3 regions of the Herbaspirillum sp. WKF16 genome follow, and region 3 is predicted to be linked to each of the others. Evidence: riboswitches for the same ligand, from Rfam matches in the RefSeq annotation. Region 3 holds a riboswitch; each other region holds the start of a gene.
What was found. Region 3 has a riboswitch for cobalamin ahead of Herbaro_RS20995 (TonB-dependent receptor). Riboswitches for the same ligand answer to the same signal wherever they lie in the genome.
Positions count from the first base shown of each region.

Region 1: linked by a shared signal. The riboswitch ahead of Herbaro_RS12945 (CbtB domain-containing protein) and the one ahead of Herbaro_RS20995 (TonB-dependent receptor) in region 3 are both predicted to bind cobalamin.
Region 2: linked by a shared signal. The riboswitch ahead of Herbaro_RS02425 (TonB-dependent receptor) and the one ahead of Herbaro_RS20995 (TonB-dependent receptor) in region 3 are both predicted to bind cobalamin.

Region 1 covers NZ_CP118632.1:2,850,839-2,857,148, forward strand. The annotation lists gene Herbaro_RS12930 (cobaltochelatase subunit CobN) at 1-20, opposite strand, end outside; gene Herbaro_RS12935 ((2Fe-2S) ferredoxin domain-containing protein) at 13-354, opposite strand; gene Herbaro_RS12940 (CbtA family protein) at 618-1,343, opposite strand; gene Herbaro_RS12945 (CbtB domain-containing protein) at 1,353-1,559, opposite strand; cobalamin riboswitch at 1,703-1,931, opposite strand; gene Herbaro_RS12950 (hypothetical protein) at 2,027-2,305, opposite strand; gene Herbaro_RS12955 (hypothetical protein) at 2,370-2,516, opposite strand; gene Herbaro_RS12960 (hypothetical protein) at 2,688-2,984, opposite strand; gene pgm (phosphoglucomutase (alpha-D-glucose-1,6-bisphosphate-dependent)) at 3,285-4,934, opposite strand; gene Herbaro_RS12970 (GlsB/YeaQ/YmgE family stress response membrane protein) at 5,130-5,384, opposite strand; gene Herbaro_RS12975 (hypothetical protein) at 5,677-6,210, shown strand; gene galU (UTP--glucose-1-phosphate uridylyltransferase GalU) at 6,291-6,310, shown strand, end outside.
Region 2 covers NZ_CP118632.1:542,163-548,472, forward strand. The annotation lists gene mntP (manganese efflux pump MntP) at 1-558, shown strand, start outside; cobalamin riboswitch at 670-908, shown strand; gene Herbaro_RS02425 (TonB-dependent receptor) at 1,173-3,368, shown strand; gene Herbaro_RS02430 (ABC transporter substrate-binding protein) at 3,358-4,458, shown strand; gene Herbaro_RS02435 (FecCD family ABC transporter permease) at 4,455-5,507, shown strand; gene Herbaro_RS02440 (ABC transporter ATP-binding protein) at 5,507-6,274, shown strand.
Region 3 covers NZ_CP118632.1:4,648,930-4,655,239, forward strand. The annotation lists gene Herbaro_RS20975 (glucosamine kinase nucleotide-binding domain-containing protein) at 1-764, shown strand, start outside; gene nagA (N-acetylglucosamine-6-phosphate deacetylase) at 781-1,908, shown strand; gene Herbaro_RS20985 (SIS domain-containing protein) at 1,919-2,929, shown strand; gene Herbaro_RS20990 (PaaI family thioesterase) at 2,926-3,342, opposite strand; cobalamin riboswitch at 3,426-3,664, shown strand; gene Herbaro_RS20995 (TonB-dependent receptor) at 3,907-5,964, shown strand; gene Herbaro_RS21000 (AraC family transcriptional regulator) at 6,247-6,310, opposite strand, start outside.

The DNA of each region.
Region 1 (6,310 bases), 1.8 Mb from region 3:
CGGGCCGAGGCATCAGGCATCGGTGTTCTCCGGTTCGGGATTGACGTCGCCCGTGCCCAGGCGGTGGAAGATCAGGTCGCTGACTTCGCGCCCGCCTTCAAGGTGTTCGACCACCACGCGCTCGACGGCGCGGGCATCCTCGCAGCGGTACCACACGCCTTCCGGATACACCACCACCACCGGCGCCTGCGCCTTGCAAGCCACCATGCAATGGGTGCGGGTGCGCTTGACGCGCAGCTCGGGACGGGCATCGATCTGCTCGCCCAGTACGGCGAACATGGACTCGGCCAGCACGCCGTTCTCGGTGCAGCGCGGGCCCACGCACATCAGCACGTGGCGGGTATGGGTTCTCATTGCGTCAATCTTTAATAAAGGGGCTTGACCTGCTCTTGCTGCTTTCCTGCGCTGTTGCACCTGCCGTCAACGTCGCTGGGCCCCTGCTTTCGCAGGGACGACCGGTAGCCTGTCACCCGATCTCCGTCGCCCCTGCGAAAGCAGGGGGCCAGTGTCGTTCAGCGCCATCAGGGCCTGCCGCAGCCATGCGCTCTCAAATGCGTTGCGGCGGCAGGAGCCACCAGGCCCCTTGCCGCCGCATCCGATGCAGCCGCCGGCTCGCTTCAGCCGAACCTGCGGTAGAAGAATCCGGTCAGCCCGCCCAGCGCCAGCCAGAACACGGCGTTGGCGATGGCGGTGGCGTGGATGAAGGCCTGCGCCAGTTCTTCCGGCGCGACGCCGCCGTGCGTTTCCGGCTGCGGCGCGCCGATCACGTGCGGCACCACCAGCACCAGCGCGCCGAGCAACTTCCATGGCCAGGCGCGTGCATAGACGATGGCGCCCAGGCCGACGGCGGTCATGCCGGCGGTCATCACCCACCACAGCTGGCGCGCATGCAGGGGCGCTGCCAGCGTGCCCGGCACTTCCGGCGGCAGCCCCAGGGAAGGCGCGACGAAGAACACCAGGTAGCCGGCCAGGCCCCACAGCAGGCCGCTGCGCCAGCCGACCTGGCGGCCGCTGACGGCGATTGCCGCCACCAGCATCAGGGCAAAGCCGATCGCCATGCTGACATTGGCCAGCACGGTGTAGCCGGTGCGCTCGGCGCCGTCGGCAGGCTCCCATTCGTCGGCGTCATGGCCGTGCTCATGCTCGTGGCCGGCCGCTGCCGCCGGGGCTGCTGCGTCATGCTGGTGCGCGTGCTCGGCGGCCTCGCCGGCCTTTTCGTACTCCTCGGCCTTGAGGATGATCTTTTCCACCTGCAGTTGCTGCACGCCCGAAAGCAGGATGCCCGACAGCGCGCCGGCAATGACCACGGCCGACGCCATGCGCCGGAAAATCGTCCAGTTCATGCGCGGTCCTCAGTGGCAGGGGAAGCCGGCCGAGTGGCGGCCGTCGTGGGCGGCGTTGTGCAGCTCGACCTTGGAGGCGAAGCCGGCGCCGTAGATCAGCGCCGCACCCAGGGCGAAAGCCAGCAGCGAAGGGGCGATGCGGTCGCGCAGGACATTGCCGCCGGCCTGCGCGTGATCGAGGGTGCTGCTCGGATTGATGCCGGATGTGCTGGCCATGTTCTTCTTCCCTAGTCTGGATGGGTGAAGCGAAAGGCCGACGGCGAAGGCGCCCATGTCCCGGTGCGCCGTCCATGCGGGGCGGCTGGGTGGATGTCACCGGGATAAGGGAAGCTGTCCGTACGATCGCCCTCCGCGATGCAATTCAGAATTCGCTTCGGGCCGGTCTCCGGGCTCGCGGGATGAAGCCTGGGGCTTCGCGGACAAGCGCCTTCCCATGCGTGGGCACAGTGGCGTGCTGCGTGTCCTTCCTCGCTTACCGTTGCGGGGGCAGCGCCGGAATGGGCCGCCGCGTTCGGGCGGGCCGCACCGGCTTCCCGTTTCAATCCCTGGCGCGGCTGCGCGCGGGATACCAGAAGCAATGCTATGGCGCGCAGTATAAAGGGCGCGGGGTGTTGGGGCAACCGCAGACGGGAGCGCAGGCGACGAAAGATTGCCGCAAGGACAACAAAAAGATTCCCGGCGGCCTACCGTCCGCGGCTGCGCTCATGCTTGCGCACCGAACGCTGCTGCGCGGCCAGGCGGCGCGCATCGTCGTCGACGATGTCGCGGCCGATCTCGTTGTCGGAGGCGACTTCGCGCACCTCGGGCTGGTGCGCGCTGTTGATGCGACGGATTTCCTTGTCGATGGGGCCGCCCGGCTGCGGCGCGGCCGCGCCGGGGGCGACCGGCGTCAACTCGACCGAGCCTACGCCGGCGCCGAAGATCTGGGCGAAATCCGGGATGGGGGAAGCAGGATGGCGCATGGCAAGCTCCTCTGTGCGGAACAGCGGCTGCCGGCAGCCGCGGCGCGGCGTGCCGGGTTTTCCATTACATGCGGATAGGCTTGTCCGAGGGACGCGGGTTGAGCGGCGGATCCTCGACCGGAATGGGATCGTCGTCGGGCAACTCCGGCGGCGGCAGGTGAGGATCGTGCGTCGGCGGCGTCTCCTGGGGCGTGTGGAATGCTGGCTTCAATGTGGGCCTCCTGCGTTGGCGGCTCGATGACCTAAGCGCCGCTCGGATGTTGATGGGGAATCGGGTCTTGCGGCGGCGTGGGATCCAGCGGCGGCACTTCGACCGGCGGCACGTCCTGTGGCTTGTGCATGTGCGTCTCCTGAAAAAGGGCGGCCGCTGGCGCCGCCAGGATCAAGCGCCCTTGCGCCGCGGTCCGTCGACATCGTCGGCCGGCGGTTCGGGCCCAAGACCATCGTCGGCGCTGGCGCCCGGATCTTCCGAACCATCCGGTTCGACGACGCGGAATTCCTCGGTTTCCAGCACCGGCTTTTGCGGCGTACGGGGCAGATGCGACAACGGTATGCGCTCGGGGCGCGGGCCCTTCGCGACATCGACGCGCTCGTCGCGGCCCGGCAGCGGAATCCCGGGACGGCGCAGCAAAGCGGCTGCCGGTTGCGATGGTGCTGATCCTTGCGCTTGATTATCCATGTCGGCCCTCCATGCCTCGATGTGTTCCAGCGAAGCGGCGCTGCGGCAAGTAGCCCGCCTGCGCCGGCGGATGTTTCGCTTCGTCCGGCCCTCCGCCCTCTCTGGCGATCCTGGACGGATGAGTCGGGATGAAAAGGAAACAACTTCATCTTACGAACGCGGCCCGGGCGCATCAGCCGGACAGCGGAGCATTCGCTTGTAGGAACTCCGGAAACGATGCGCCGCCGCAGGCCCGCAATGAAAAACGCCGATTGCCCCAGGGCAACCGGCGTTCTCGCCAGGGCGGCGGCAGGCCGGAGATCAGCCGGCCTTGAGCGCGCGCGTGACGATCTCCTGCGCCTCGGCGAAGATCTTGTCCAGGTGGGCCTGGTCGCGGAAGCTCTCGCCGTAGATCTTGTAGATGCTCTCGGTGCCGGACGGACGGGCGGCGAACCAGCCGTTGTCGGTGACGATCTTGAGGCCGCCGAACGCCTTGCCGTTGGCCGGCGCGGTGGTCATCACCTCGCGGATGGGCTCGCCGGCCAGCTCGGTCGAGCTGACATCCTCGGGCGACAGCCTGGACAGCCGCGCCTTCTGTTCCGGCGTGGCGGCGGCCTCGATGCGGCCATTGAGCGGCGCGCCCAGCTGCTGGGTCAGCTCTTGGTAGATGCGGCCCGGGTCGTTGCCGGTGCGCGCGGTCATCTCGGCGGCCAGCAGCGCGGCGGTGATGCCGTCCTTGTCGGTGCTCCACGGCTGGCCGTCGAAGCGCAGGAAGGAGGCGCCCGCGCTTTCCTCGCAGCCGAAGCCGAGGCTGCCGTCGTACAGGCCGTCCACGAACCACTTGAAGCCGACCGGCATCTCCAGCAGCTTGCGGCCGAGGTGGTCGGCCACGCGGTTGATCATCTGGCTCGACACCAGGGTCTTGCCGATGGCGGCGCCGGCGCCCCAGGCGGGACGATGGCGGAACAGGTAGTACACCGCCGTGGAAAGGTAGCTGTTGGCCGGCAGCAGGCCGCTGCTCTTGGCGATGACGCCGTGGCGATCATGGTCGGTGTCGCAGGCCAGCGCGACGTCGAAGCGCTCCTTCAGCGCGATCAGCTCGCTCATCGCATAGGGCGAGGACGGATCCATGCGGATCTGCCCGTCCCAGTCCTGCGGCACGAAACGGAAGGCGGCGTCGACCTCGGTGTTGACCACTTCCAGGTTCAGCTTGTAGCGGTCGGCGATGGCCGACCAGTAATGCACGCCTGCCCCGCCCAGCGGATCCACCCCGATCTTGACATTGGCGCCGGCGATGGCTGACAGGTCGATGATGTTGGGCAGGTCGCCGACGTAGTTGTCGAGGTAGTCATAACGGCGCGTGGTACCGGCCTTGATGGCTTTCTCGAAGGTGACGCGCCGTACGCCTTCCAGTTGCTTTTCCAGGTAGCCGTTGGCGCGCTTCTCGATCCAGCCGGTGACGTTGGAGTCCGACGGGCCGCCGTTGGGCATGTTGTACTTGAAGCCGCCGTTGTCGGGCGGGTTGTGCGAAGGCGTGACCACGATGCCGTCGGCCAGCGCGTCGCGATGCACGCGGTTGTGGCAGAGGATGGCGTGCGACACCGCCGGCGTGGGCGCATAGGGGCTGCCTTCGGCCAGCATGGTGACCACCTCGTTGGCGGCCAGCACTTCCAGCGCGCTATGCCAGGCCGGCTCGGACAGCGCATGGGTGTCGATGCCCAGGAACAGCGGGCCCTTGAAGCCCTGCTCGCGCCGGTAGTCGCAGATGGCCTGGGTGATGGCCAGCACATGCCATTCGTTGAAGCTGTGCGCGTTGGCGTTGCCGCGATGGCCGGAGGTGCCGAAGGCCACGCGGTGCGTGGACTCCGCCATGTCGGGACGCAGGCTGTAGTAGTTGGAGATCAGCACCGGCAGGTTGACCAGTGCCGAGGGCGCCGCGCGTTTGCCGGCCAGTGGATTGACGCTGCTCATGGGATGTATTTGTCGATTGATGAGTGGAAACTGAGCGTTTCGACAGGCCGCCAAGCTCAACGTTCATCGAACCGGCAGTCCAGTCTTTTTATTGCCATGACGGCGGGCATTGTAACGGCTGCCGCCCCGCGCACGAAGAAAATGCGCCCGGGCGCAAGCCTCGGGCGCATTGTTCAGGGTGCGGCGACGGCAGCGTCAGGCGCGTCGCGAGAAGGCCCGCACGATCACCAGCAGCACGATCGCGCCCAGCGTTGCCGTCACGATCGAGGCCAGGACGCCGCCGCCGACCGCGATCCCCAGCAGGCCGGCCAGCCAGCCGCCGATGACGGCGCCGACGATGCCGATCAGGATGTCGGCGAGCAGGCCGAAGCCGCCGCCCTTCACCAGCACGCCGGCCAGCCAGCCTGCGACCGCGCCGATGATGAGCCATGCAATGAGTCCGTGTTCCATGATGTTCCCTTTCAAATAGGTGGAGGGTATTTTGTGGTTCGTGCCTGCCGCACGGCGAGCGCCGACAGATGAGGCAATGTTAGGAATCGCCTGGCCCGGCAGCTATCGGACGGCGCCCCGACTCCTTGTAGGACAAGCCCTCGAGCCAGTCTGGCAAAGGCTTTCCGCCCCCATTAAAAAATTCTCGCCGGATTCCCCCGCACTGCTTGACGGACGGGATGGCGTCATCTTTTCCTGTTTTCCTACATCTCAAAAGGCGGCTTTCCTATAGATCGCCGGCGGCCGGCTTCTTATGCTGGCGTCAAATCGGATAAGCGGGACGGAAGCGGCCACGGCCGCGTCTCCCACCGCAACACTACAACCGCAGGTACAACGCCACGAAAGCCACGACGCCATGCACACCACCGAGACTTGCCTGGATCAGCCCTCCCCCTTTGCCAACAGCTTTGCCCTGCTCTCGTTCGGCGCACGCCGCGACGGCAGCAAGTTGGCCGGCGGCAGTGAAGCGGCGGCGGCAGCGTTGGCGCAAGAGGCGGACCGGCATGCGCAAGAGTCCGCGCTGCTGCTGCGCCAGATCTCGGCCAAGGCGCCGCAGCTGGCTTCGGTGCTGGACCAGCTCCATGAAGGCGGCGTCGAGTTCGTCGAACGCGATGAACAGCCGTCGCAGCCGTCGCGCGGAGAGGGCCTGCGCCGCTTCAATCGCGGCTCCCTGCTCGACGTCGCCGCAGGTTTCCTGAGCCACGCCTTTCCGGCCAACGCGCCGCTGTTTCACGGCTGCCGCGCGTTCCTGCAACTGAAGATGATCAAGAACAAGAAGCAGGCCTGAGCGCGGCGCGCTTGGGATCCTGTGAAACAAACATTGGGTGAGGATGCCACGTCCTTCAATCAACTCTACCTGGGCCTATCATGAAAAAAATCACCAAAGC
Region 2 (6,310 bases), 880 kb from region 3:
CCCGCACTCGTCCTGCTCGCCTTCGCGATGTCTACCGACGCCTTCGCCGCCGCCATCGGCAAGGGCGCAGCGATGCACAAGCCGCGTTTCCTGCAAGCCTTGCGCATCGGCCTGCTGTTCGGCGTGATCGAAGCCATCACCCCGCTGATCGGCTGGTTCGCCGGTTCGGTCGCCACCAAGTGGGTGGCCCAATGGGATCACTGGATCGCCTTCGTGCTGCTGCTGGTGCTGGGTGCGCGCATGATCCGCGAAGGCCTGGGCGGCGCCGATGAAGAAGCCGCGCCCGAGCCGCAGAAGCAATCGGTGCTGATGCTGGCGCTGACCGCGGTGGCCACCAGCATCGACGCCATGGCGGTGGGCGTGGGCCTGGCCTTCGTCGACGTCAGCATCCTCGAGGCCTCGCTGCTGATCGGCCTGGCCACCACCCTCATGGTGACCATCGGCGTGCTGGTGGGACGCATGCTGGGCGGCATCGTCGGCAAGCGCGCCGAGATCATCGGCGGGGTCGTGCTGATCGGCGTGGGCGCGGCCATCCTCTACGAACACATCGGCGCCTGAGGCAAACGCATCGCCTGTCATCGGCCCGCGCTCGCGCGGGCTTTTTCATGCCCGGCGCGGAATCGCCGCAACGGCGCAACGCCGTGCGTTGCGCCGTCGGCCCCATCGCGGGTAACATACGCGCGTTTTGGTGCTCGCGGCCGACTCTTCAATCCCGGCCGCAGTTAAACGGGAAACACGCGCCGGCGTCATCGGCGGTCAACGTGTGCTGCCCCCGCAACGGTAAGACAGGCGCCGCATCCATCGATGCGGCAGGTCGCTTCCAAAGTCCACTGTGCAGCCTGGCTGCATGGGAAGGCGTGGCGATCGGTCCTGTCAGCCCGGATACCGGCCAGGACGGATGGACGCAGGCGACCGGGGTGTGTCGCGACTGCCTGGCGAAATCGATCAGTTTCCGAACAAGATGAACAGCGTGCCTGACGGCGCGGGGCTTTTTGCGGCCTCGCGTTGCGTCATGCGCGCGCATGCGCTTGCGCGCCGATCGCTTGCTTCTTCGCCCTGGCTGTCGCACCGGCTACCGTTGCCTGTTTCCCTTGATCGCAGCGCGCGGGGAGGCGCGCTCCACAAGAAACGGCCGTCCCGGCACGACCGGCGGCCACCAACAGGAAGCGGCAATGAAGAAGCACACCGGCAAGGCGCCCGCGGGCGCGCACATCCATTCATCCAGGGGCCTGCTGCGCAAGCGCCTGGCCATCGCGCTGGCCGGGGCCTGCTCGGCCATGGGCGGCGCCCAGGCCTGGGCGCAGGCCGGCGACGCCGACGCGCTGCCCGAGATCGTGGTCTCGACCCGCAACGAGAGCGATCTCAAGAAGGCCGGCACGGCCGGCGGCCGGCTTGAACTCACGCCCCTGGAAACCCCGGCCAGCGTGACGGTGATCTCCGGCGACACCATCCGCGAGCGCGGCTACCAGAGCCTGCTGGATGCGCAGACGCGCGCCCCCGGCATCACTTCGGTGCCGTTCTCCGGCAATGGCAACAACTCGTTGTCGGCGCGCGGCTTCTACGGCCCCAACTCGATCTCGCAGCTCTACGACGGCCTGCAGCTCTACAACGCCGGCGGCGTGGTGACCTTCCCGTTCGACCCGTGGAACGTGGAGCGCGTGGAGTTCCTCAACGGCCCGGCCTCGGTGCTGTACGGCACCGGCTTCGTCGGCGGCGCCGTCAACGTGGTGCCCAAGAAGCCCGACTTCGACAAGTCGTCCAACGAAGTGCAATTGTCGGCCGGTTCCTTCGGCACCTGGCGCCAGGCCATCGACAGCGCCGGGCCGTTGAACGAGCAGTGGGCCTACCGCATCAACGCCAGCCACACCGGCTCGGACGGCTGGATGGAGCGCGGCCGCAGCGATAGCCTGGCGGTGTCGGCGGCGCTGGCCTGGCGGGCCACGCAAGACCTGACGCTAACCCTGTCCAACGACTACGGCGACATCCATCCCGGCAGCTACGAAGGCACGCCGATCGCCAACGGCAGCCTCGTGCCCGGCCTGCGCTACCGCAACTTCAACGTCGACGACGCCCAGGTGCGCTTCACCGAGAACCGCACCTACCTGCGCGCGCGCTATCAGCTCTCGCCGGACGTGGTGCTCAACAACGACCTCTACCTGATCAAGCACGACCGCCGCTACAAGGAGACCTATACCTACACCTACAATCCGGTCACCGGCAACGTGGCGCGTTCCAACTACCGCGACATCATCGGCTACCAGACGCAATACGGCGACCATGGCTACGCAACCGTCGACAGCCAGCTGCTGGGACGGAAAAACCAGCTGGTGGTGGGCTTCGACGTCAACCGCTCGGTCTACGACCGCAACGACAACACCAATACCTCGGGCAATTTCCCGGGCTCGACCACGGTCAATGCGTCTTCCTTTGCGCCGGGCACATTCGCGCAAGGCACCACCGCGGCCATGCGCTACCTGTACCGCCTGACGCTGGACCAGGCCGGCCTGTTCCTGCAGGACCGCTACCAGTTGGCCGAGCGCTGGTCGGTCAGCGGCGGCGTGCGCGGCGACAACTACCAGACCAGGCGCGACGATATCCTCACCGGCGCCCGCGCCTCGGGCAACATCAACGCCGCCTCATGGAACACGGGCGTGGTGTTCACCCCGGCGCGCGACCTCTCGCTGTATGCCCAGTACGCGGTGGCCTCCGACCCGGCCACCTCGCTGGCCAGCATCGGCGCCTCGCAGATGCAGTACGCGGTCTCGCGCGGCAAGCAGGTGGAAGCGGGCGTGAAGCAGTCGCTGTGGGACGGCAAGCTGGACTGGACGCTGGCCGCCTACCGCATCATCAAGACCAACCTGCTCACGCCCAACATCAACAACAGCGCGCTTTCGGACACCGTCGGCCAGCAATCCTCGCGCGGCCTGGAGGCCTCGATCGCCTTCAAGCCCAGCCGCGACTGGCGCATCGAAGCCAACGCCTCGGTGCTGCAGGCGCAGTTCGACGACTTCAACGCCAGCGTCGCCGGCAAGCTGAGCTCGCTGCGCGGCTATCGTCCGCAGTTCGTGCCCAAGCGCACCGGCAACCTGTTCGTGGCATGGAGCTTCATGCCGCAATGGGAAGCGCGCACCGGCGCCCACTACGTCAGCGACCGCTACTCGGACAACGCCCAGCTGTATCGCCTGCCGGCCTACACCGTGCTGGACGCGGGCCTGGCCTGGCGCGCCAACGAGCGCCTGAAGGTCGATCTGCGCATCGACAACCTGGCCGACAAGGTCTACGCCGCATCGACCTATGCCGGCTCCTCGACCCAGTGGATCCTGGGCGCGCCGCGCAGCTACACGCTGACCATGAACTATGCGTTCTGAGGCCGTCTCGCCGGTCGCCTGGCTGGCAGCCCTGCTGCTGGCCTGCGCGGCGCTGCTGGCGGCGCCCGTGCAGGCCGGCGATCCGGCCATCCTCGGCCAGCAGGGCGGCAAGCTGCATTTCCGCGACGACGTCGGCCGCGAGCTGGCGCTGCCGGCGCCGCTGACGCGCGTAGTAGTGTTCAACCGCTACACCACCGAGTTCGTGCGCGCCGTCGGCGGCATGCCGGCGGTGGTCGGCGTGGACATCGACTCGGCGCGCGGCAAGGAGTATTGGCCCACCGTCACCCCGGACATGCTGGCCGGACAGGGGCAGTCCAGTCCCAACTACGAGGCCATCGTCGCGCTGCGTCCGCAGGCGGTCTTCTTCCCGCGCAACAGCGATTGGCAGAAGGCCGCCGAGGTGCTGGGGCGCTTCCATATCGCGGTCGTGGTGGTCACCGCCTGGGACGTGCTCAAGCACGAGCAGAACGTCAGCCTGCTGGGTCGCCTGTTCGGCCAGCCGCAGCGCGCCGAGAAGCTCAACGCCTTCTATCGCGGCTACCGCGAGTTGCTGGCGCAGCGCCTCAAGGGCGTGGCGCGCAAGCGCGTCTACATCGAGGAGGTCGGCAACTACAAGACCCTGCTCAAGGGCTCGGGTTGGCACGACATGGTGGAGCTGGGCGGCGGGCAGAATGTCTTCGGCGATGTCGAGATCGCCGGCCAGTCGTCGGCGCGCGGCACGGTGCAGGGCTTCTCGGTCGACCCGGAGGAAGTCATCGCGCGCCGGCCGGAAGTCATCGTCAAGCTGGAGCCGGCGCAATACCTGCCGCATCCGCGCGCGTTCTCGGCGCAGGTTTTGCAGGGCATCGCCGCGCGGCCCGGTTTTGCCGGCCTGCCGGCAGTGCGAAGCGGCCAGGTCTACCACATCAGCTACTACCTGGCGGGCGCCTGCTCCAAGATCATCGGCGCGCTGCAGATCGCCAAGTGGCTGTATCCGGAGCGCTTCACCGACGTCGATCCCGAGCAGGCGATGAAGGCCTGGCTGGAGCAGTTCCAGGACGTGCCGGCGCCGGGCGGCTATTCGGTGTCGCTGGCGGAGTTGCGCAAATGAGCGCGCTGGTCCAGGGCCTGCGGCGCGAACGCCGGCGCCGGCTGGCGCTGGCGGCGCTGTCCGTCGCGCTGCTGGCGCTGTTGCTGCTGGCCTCGCTATGCCTGGGCGCGCGCGGCCTGGGGCCGGGCACGGCGCTGCGCATCCTGCTCTCGCCGCTGCTCGATGTCGATGTGCCCGAGGCGCAGCGCGCCGTGCTGCTGGAGCTGCGCCTGCCGCGTGGGCTGATGGCGCTGGTGGCCGGCGCCGGGCTGGCGCTGTCGGGCGCGGCCATGCAGGGCATCACCCGCAATCCCCTGGTCAGCCCGTACACCGTGGGCATCTCGCCGGCCGCGGCCTTCGGCGCTTCGCTGGCGATATTGGCGGGCGCGGGCGGGCAAGCCCTGGGGCCTTACCTGATCGTGGCCGCGGCGTTCGCCTGCGCGGTCGGCTGCGCGGCCATGGTGCTGGCGTTCGCGGCCTTGCGCGGGGTCTCCGCCACCATGCTGGTGCTGGGCGGCGTCGGCCTCACCTACCTGTTCGGCGCGCTCACCGCCAGCGTGCAGTTCGTCGCCAGCGAGCAGCAGTTGGCCGCCATCGTGCAATGGAGCTTCGGTTCGTTGAACGGCATCACCTGGCGCGAGCTGGCCGTGGCCGGCGTGGTCCTGCTACTGTGCGCGCCGGTGCTGCTGGCGCATGCCTGGGCGCTCAACGCCTTCGCCGCCGGCGGCGACGAGACTGCGGCGGCGCTGGGATTTTCGGTGCGCCGCGTGCGCACCGTGGTGACGGTGGCGGCGGTCATGAGTACCGCCGCCATCGTCAGCTTCACCGGCGTGATCGGCTTCGTCGGCCTGGTGGCGCCGCACATCGCGCGCCTGCTGGCCGGCGGCGACCACCGCTGGCTGCTGCCGGTCTCGGCGGCCATCGGCGCGCTGCTGGTGCTGGCGGCCGACATGGCGGGGCGGCTGCTGTTTGCGCCGGTGATCATCCCGGTCGGCATCGTGGTGGCCTACATCGGCGTGCCGCTGTTCCTGCACCTGCTGCTGTCGAGCCGCCACAAGGGAGAGCTGTGATGCTGGCCATCGATTCCCTGCGTTATCGCCTCGGCGCGCGCGAGATCCTGGCCGGCGTCAGCCTCGACGCCGCGCCCGGCGAAGTGGTGGCGCTGCTGGGGCCCAACGGCGCCGGCAAGAGCACGCTGCTGCGCTGCGTGAACCAGATCGCCGGACGTTACCGGGGCCGCATCGCCATCGACGGCCGCGACGCCGTCGCGATGGCGCCGCGCGAGCTGGCGCGGGCGGTGTCCTGGGTGCCGCAGCAGGCCGGCAGCGCCATGGCGCTGCGCGTGATCGACATGGTCTTGCTGGGCCGCGCGCCGCACCGGCGCGGCGGCAGCGCGGCGCATGACCTCGACGTCGCGCTGCGCGCCATCGAGCGCCTGCGCCTGCAGGACCTGGCCTTGCGCGCGGTGGACCAACTGAGCGGCGGCGAACGCCAGCGCGTGATGCTGGCGCGCGCCATTGCCCAGGAAGGGCGCCTGATGCTGCTGGACGAACCCACCAGCGACCTCGACCTGCGCCATCAGGTGGAGGTCATGCAAGCCGTGCGCGAGATCGCGCGCACGCGCGGCGCGGCCATGCTGGTGGCGATCCATGACCTGGCGCTGGCGGCGCGCTTCGCCGATCGCCTGGTGATGCTGGCGCACGGCCGCGTCCACGCCGACGGCCCCTGGCGCGAGGTGCTAACGCCCGACAACATCCGCACCGTGTACGGCGTGCATGCCACCGTCGGCAGCGACGGCGGCGTCCCCTATGTGATCGCCGGCGCAGCGGCGGCATGAGGGCGGCCGGCGATTTTCAACGCCGCGTTGAAAGTG
Region 3 (6,310 bases):
TCGTCGCCGCCATCGGCCAAGCCTTCGCCAACGCCGGCCTGCCGCTGGCGCCTGACGCCAGCCTGGCGGTGGGCATCGGCATCGCCGGCTACAACGTGGCGCAGTGGGCGGCCGACTTCCGCGCCTGCGCCCCCGGCTTCGGCGCGCTGGAGATCGCCAATGACGGCGTGACCACCCTGCTGGGCGCGCACGAAGGCCGCGCCGGCGCGGTGATCGCAGTGGGCACCGGCACCATCGGCATCGCCGCCGACATCGACGGCCGCCAGCGCGTGGTGGACGGCTGGGGCTTCCCCACCGGCGACGACGGCAGCGGCGCCTGGATCGGCATGCGCGCCGTGCACCACGCCCAGCTGGCGCTGGACGGACGCGCCGCGCGCGGCCCGATGACCGAGGCGGTGCTGGCGCTGTGCCGCGAGGAAGCTGCCGCCGACGACGCCCAGGACGAGCGCGCCGCGCTGCTCGACTGGCTGTCGCTGGCCGACCAGGCCGCCTTCGCGCGGGTGGCGCGCCCGGTGGTGGCCAACGCCGGCGGCGACGCCGCCGCGCGCGGCCTGCTGCAGGCCGCCGCCGCCGAGATCGCGCTGATGGCCGAGACGCTCGATCCGTCGCGGCGCCTGCCGCTGGCGCTGTCGGGCGGACTGGCCGCGGCGCTGCAACCGTATCTCGATGCGCGGCTGCGCCAGCGCATCGTCCCGGCCCGTTCCGACGCCGCCGACGGCGCGCTGCTGCTGGCGCAGCGCGCCATGCAATCCAGCAAGCAATGATCCAGGAACCGATCCCATGAACTCCATCGACAACATCCATGGCAACGTGCTGACCCCGCAAGGCTGGGTCAGCGGCGACATCGTCTTTGACGAGCGCATCCGCTCCATCGAAGGGCGTCCGCTGCGGCGCGAGCCGCGCATCATCGACGAGGGCGACTACATCCTGCCCGGCTTCATCGACCTGCACGTGCACGGCGGCGGCGGGCGCGACGTGATGGAAGGCGGCGACGCGGTCGATACCCTGACCCGGCTGCATGCGCGCCACGGCACCACCAGCCTCTTGGCCACCACCATGACGGCGCCGCTGGACGAGCTGGAGCGCGCACTCAAGGCGGTCGGCGCGGCCTGCCGCGAACGCGCCGCCGGCCGCGCGCGCATCCTCGGCGTGCACCTGGAAGGACCCTACATCAATCCCGGCAAGCTGGGCGCGCAGCCCGACTTCGCCATCGAGGCATCACTGGAACAGGTCGACTACCTCAACAGCCTGGCGCCCCTGAAGCTGATCACCATCGCGCCGGAAGTCGACGGCCACCTGAAGCTGGTCTGCAAGCTGGCCAACCGCGGCCTGAAGGTGCAGATCGGCCATACGCTGGGCAGCTACGACGACGGCGTGGCGGCGCTGGCGCACGGCGCCTCGGGCTTCACCCATTTGTTCAACGCGATGAGCGGCTTCCACCATCGCGAGCCCGGCATGGCCGGCGCCGCACTGGCCCACGCCAAGTACGCCGAACTGATTCCCGACCTGCTGCACGTGCATCCCGGCGCCATCCGCGCCGCGCTGCGCGCCATCCCGCGCCTGTACTGCGTGACCGACTCCACCGCCGCGGCCGGGATGCCCGACGGCGACTACGCGCTGGGCCGCCAGGTGGTGCACAAGTGCGCCGGCGGCGTGCGCCTGGACGACGGCACGCTGGCCGGCAGCATCCTGACCATGGACCAGGCGCTGCGCAACCTGGTGTCGCTGGGCCTGGACGTGGCCGAAGCCTCGCTGCGCACCTCGACCTATCCGGCCGACTATCTCGGCCTGGCCGATCGCGGCCGCCTCACCGCCGGCTGCCATGCCGACATCATCGTGATGGACCGGCAATTCGCCATCAAGGCCGTTTATGTGGAAGGAGAAAAGATTGACCTCGCCGATGCCTGACCAATCGCAGATGCTCAAGGAAGCGCGCTCGGCCGCCGACCACGTGGCCGTGCAGCTCACGCGCGAGCGCGAACGCTACGCCGAACTGGGACGCCGGCTGCGCGCCGCGCCGCCCTCCGGCATCGTCACCGTGGCGCGCGGCAGCTCCGACCACGCGGCCGGCTATTGCGCCTACCTGACCATGGCGCGCCTGGGCCACATCGTGGCCTCGCTGCCGATGTCGCTGGTGACGCTGAACCGCGCGCCGCTGATCGCCAGGAACGCGCTAGCCATCGCCATCTCGCAGTCGGGCCAGAGCCCGGACGTGGTGGAGCCGATCCGTTATTTCCGCGAGGGCGGCGCCACCACGGTGGCGCTGGTCAACAACGCCGACTCGCCGCTGGCGCGGGCCGCCGAGTGGAGCATCCCGCTGCATGCCGGCATCGAGTCCAGCGTGGCGGCCACCAAGAGCTTCATCGCCAGCCTGGTGGCCGGCGCCCTGTTCGCCGGCCACTGGCAGGACGACAGCGCCTTCCTGCAGGCGCTGGACCGCCTGCCCGACGCCTTGCGGAGCGCCGCCGACTGCGACTGGTCGACCGCCGTGGAGTCCTTGTCCGGCAGCGACCGCATCATGGTGGTGGGACGCGGCATCGGCTTCCCGCTGGCGCTGGAAGCGGCGCTCAAGTGCAAGGAGACCTGCGCCATCCAGGCCGAGGCCTTCAGCGGCGCCGAGATCAAGCACGGCCCGATGGCCCTGATCGACGATGGCTATCCGCTCTTGATGTTCGCCGTGCGCGGCCCCAGCCAGGCCGGCATGGTGCAGCTGGCCGACGAGATGCGCCACCGCGGCGCCAAGGTGCTGCTGGCGGCGCCCGCCGACATCCCGCAGCGCGACCTGACGCTGCCGGTGGCGGCCACGCCCGACCTCGACCCCATCGTCGCGATCCAGGCCTTCTACGTGATGGCGGCGCAGCTGTCGGCGGCGCGCGGTATGGACGCCGACCGCCCGCGCCACCTCAACAAGGTGACCCGGACCAGCTAGGCGGCGACATAGGCCATGGTGGCCTGCATCAGCGCCACCACCTTGGCCGCGCCGCCGGCATGCGCCAGCACTTCGCCGCTGCACACCGCCAGCGAGCGACCGGCGTTCTGCACGCGGCCGATGGCGACGAAGCGCTCGCCGATGGCCGGCCGCACGAAGTTGACCTTGAACTCCACGGTGACCACCTCGCAGCCGGCCGGAGCGCGCGTCAGCGCCGCGTAGCCGCAGGCGTTGTCGAGGATGGTGGTGGTCGCGCCGGCATGATGGAAGCCCTGCTGCTGCGACAGGTGGCGGGAGAACGGCAGTTCTATCCTGACCTCGCCGTCTTCCACCGAGGCCAGCTGCGCTCCCAGGGTGGCCATCAAACCCTGGGCGGCAAAACTGGCGGCGATGCGTTGCTTGATGTCGTTCATCCGGTGTCTCCTCCCCTGTTGGTGTTGTTGCATGATGCCGGCCCGCCAGCATAGCGAATATTGGCTGGCGCAGCCTTAACAGGTAACATAGCCGCCGTTTTGGTGCTCGCGGCCGACTCTTCAATCCCGGCCGCAGTTAAACGGGAAACACGCGCCGGCGTCATCGGCGGTCAACGTGTGCTGCCCCCGCAACGGTAAGACAGGCGCCGCGTCCATCGATGCGGCAGGTCGCTTCCAAAGTCCACTGTGCAGCCTGGCTGCATGGGAAGGCGTGGCGATCGGTCCTGTCAGCCCGGATACCGGCCAGGACGGATGGACGCAGGCGACCGGGGTGTGTCGCGACTGCCTGGCAAGACCAATCGTTTCCCGACAAAGATAAAGAGCGCCTGACGGCGCGGGATCTCCCGTGGCCCCGCCGCGCGCATGTCCGTCCACGCGGTTGCCTTGCTTCGGCCGTTGCCCAAGCCTTCGACGCCTGCTCCCTTGATCGCGGCGCGCGGGGAGGCGCGCTCCACAAGAAACGGCCGTCCCGGCGCGACCGGCGGCCACCAACGGGAAGCAAGCATGACAAAGCGCAACAAGGCGGCGACGGCCGCACTGGTCCTGGCGGCCTGCCAGGGATGGAACGCCGCCCACGCGGCGGAGGGGGACGGCCTGAACCAGGTCGAGGTGACAGGCAACTACGACAATTCGGTGGGCAGCTCCAGCGCCGCCAGCCAGGGCACGGTCAACGGCGCCCTGATCGCCAATCGGCCCACGCTGCGCACCGGCGAGATCCTGGAGTTCGTGCCCGGCATGATCGTCACCCAGCACAGCGGCGACGGCAAGGCCAACCAGTATTTCCTGCGCGGCTTCAACCTCGACCACGGCACCGATTTCGCCACCTACATCGACGGCATGCCGGTCAACATGCGCACGCACGCGCACGGCCAGGGCTACACCGACATCAACTTCCTGATCCCGGAGCTGGTGGAGCGCATCGACTACAAGAAAGGCCCCTACTTCGCCGACGAGGGCGACTTCGCCTCGGCCGGCGCGGCCCACCTGCGGCTGGCCAATACCCTGCCGCAGGGTATCGCCTCGCTCTCGGCGGGCGCGCACGGCTACCAGCGCGCGGTGCTGGCGGACTCCTTCGCTGCCGGCAATGGCAAGCTGCTGTACGGGCTGGAAGTCACCCGCAACAACGGCCCCTGGGACAATGCCGAGGCCGAGCGCAAGTACAGCGGCGCCCTGCGCTACAGCGCAGGCACCCGCGCCGACGGCTACGAGATCACGGCCATGGCCTACAGCAATCGCTGGAACTCCAGCGACCAGATCCCGCAGCGCGCGGTGCAAAGCGGCCAGGTCGGGCGCTTCGGCGCGATCGATCCGAGCGACGGCGGCAACACTTCGCGCTTGAGCCTGTCCTATGCGATGCACAAGCGCGATGCGGACGGCCTGTTCCAGATGAACGCCTACCTGGTGCAATCGAAGCTGGACCTCTACAACGACTTCACCTACTTCCTCGCCAACCCGGGCGGCGGCGACCAGTTCCACCAGAGCGAGAAGCGCCGCATGGCCGGCTTCGACGCCAACCAGACCTGGTTCGGCAAACTGGGGGCGATGGACATGACCAACAAGCTCGGCCTGCAGGGCCGCTACGACTGGCTCTCGCCGGTGGCGCTCTATAACACCACGGCGCGCGAGCAGACCGGCGTGGTCAGCCAGAGCAACGTGCGCGAAGGCAGCATCGGCGCCTACGCCGAGAACACCGTGCAGTGGGCCGACAAGTTCCGCACCATCGCCGGGGTGCGCTACGACGCCTATCGCTTCAACGTCAACAGTAGCATCGCCGGCAACTCCGGCAGCGCCGGCGACCACATCGCCTCGCCCAAGCTGTCGCTGATCTTCGGCCCCTGGGCGCAGACCGAGTACTTCATCAACTACGGCACCGGCTTCCACAGCAACGACGCGCGCGGCACGACCCAGACCCGCCTGCCCAACGGCGACCCGGCCTCGCCAGTGACGCCCCTGGTGCGCACCAAGGGCTACGAGGTCGGCGCGCGCACCGAGATCGTGCCGGGCCTGCAGAGTTCGCTCTCGCTGTGGCGGCTGGATATCGACTCCGAGCTGGTGTTCGTCGGCGATGCCGGCGAGACCCAGGCCAGCCGCGCCAGCAAGCGCTACGGCGTGGAGTGGAACAACCACTACATCGCCAGCGCCTGGCTGATGTTCGACATCGACCTGGCGGCCTCGCGCGCCCGCTACGCGCAGGACGATCCGGCCGGCAACTACATTCCGGGATCGATCGACAAGGTGGCCTCCTTCGGCGTGACGCTGACCGACCTGGGCCGCTGGTCGGGCGCCTTCCAGTTGCGCTACTTCGGCCCGCGGCCGCTGATCGAGGACAACAGCGTGCGTTCGCAATCGACCACCCTGGCCTACGCGCGCGTGGCTTACAAAATCGACGCCAGGACCCGCGTCGGCCTGGACATCTTCAACCTGTTCAACCGCAAGGCCAGCGACATCGATTACTACTACCCGTCGCGCCTGCCGGGCGAAGCCACCGACGGCGTCAACGACATGCACTTCCATCCGGTGGAGCCGCGCACGTTGCGGCTGACGCTGACGCGCAATTTCTGACGTCGTTCGTCCGAACGGAAAAAGCCGCCCGGCCGGGCTAATGCCGTTCAGTTAAGCGCGATGCTCGCTATGCGCCCCGTTCGGGCTGAGTAGGTCCGCAGGACCGTATCGAAGCCTGTTTGCCAAGAGCATCGCCCTAAGCCGCCCTTCGATACGCCGCTAGGCGGCTACTCAGGGCGAACGGAGCTTGACTTCCGACAACCAGAAAATAATGCCGTTCAGTGCTTAACTGAACGGCATTAGCGCCCCGAGGGCGGCTTTTTTCACGCCCGTCGCCGGAACTCAGATCCTGGGAAGATTCGCCGCCAGATAGCGCCCGGGCGTGACGCCGAAGGTGCGCCTGAAC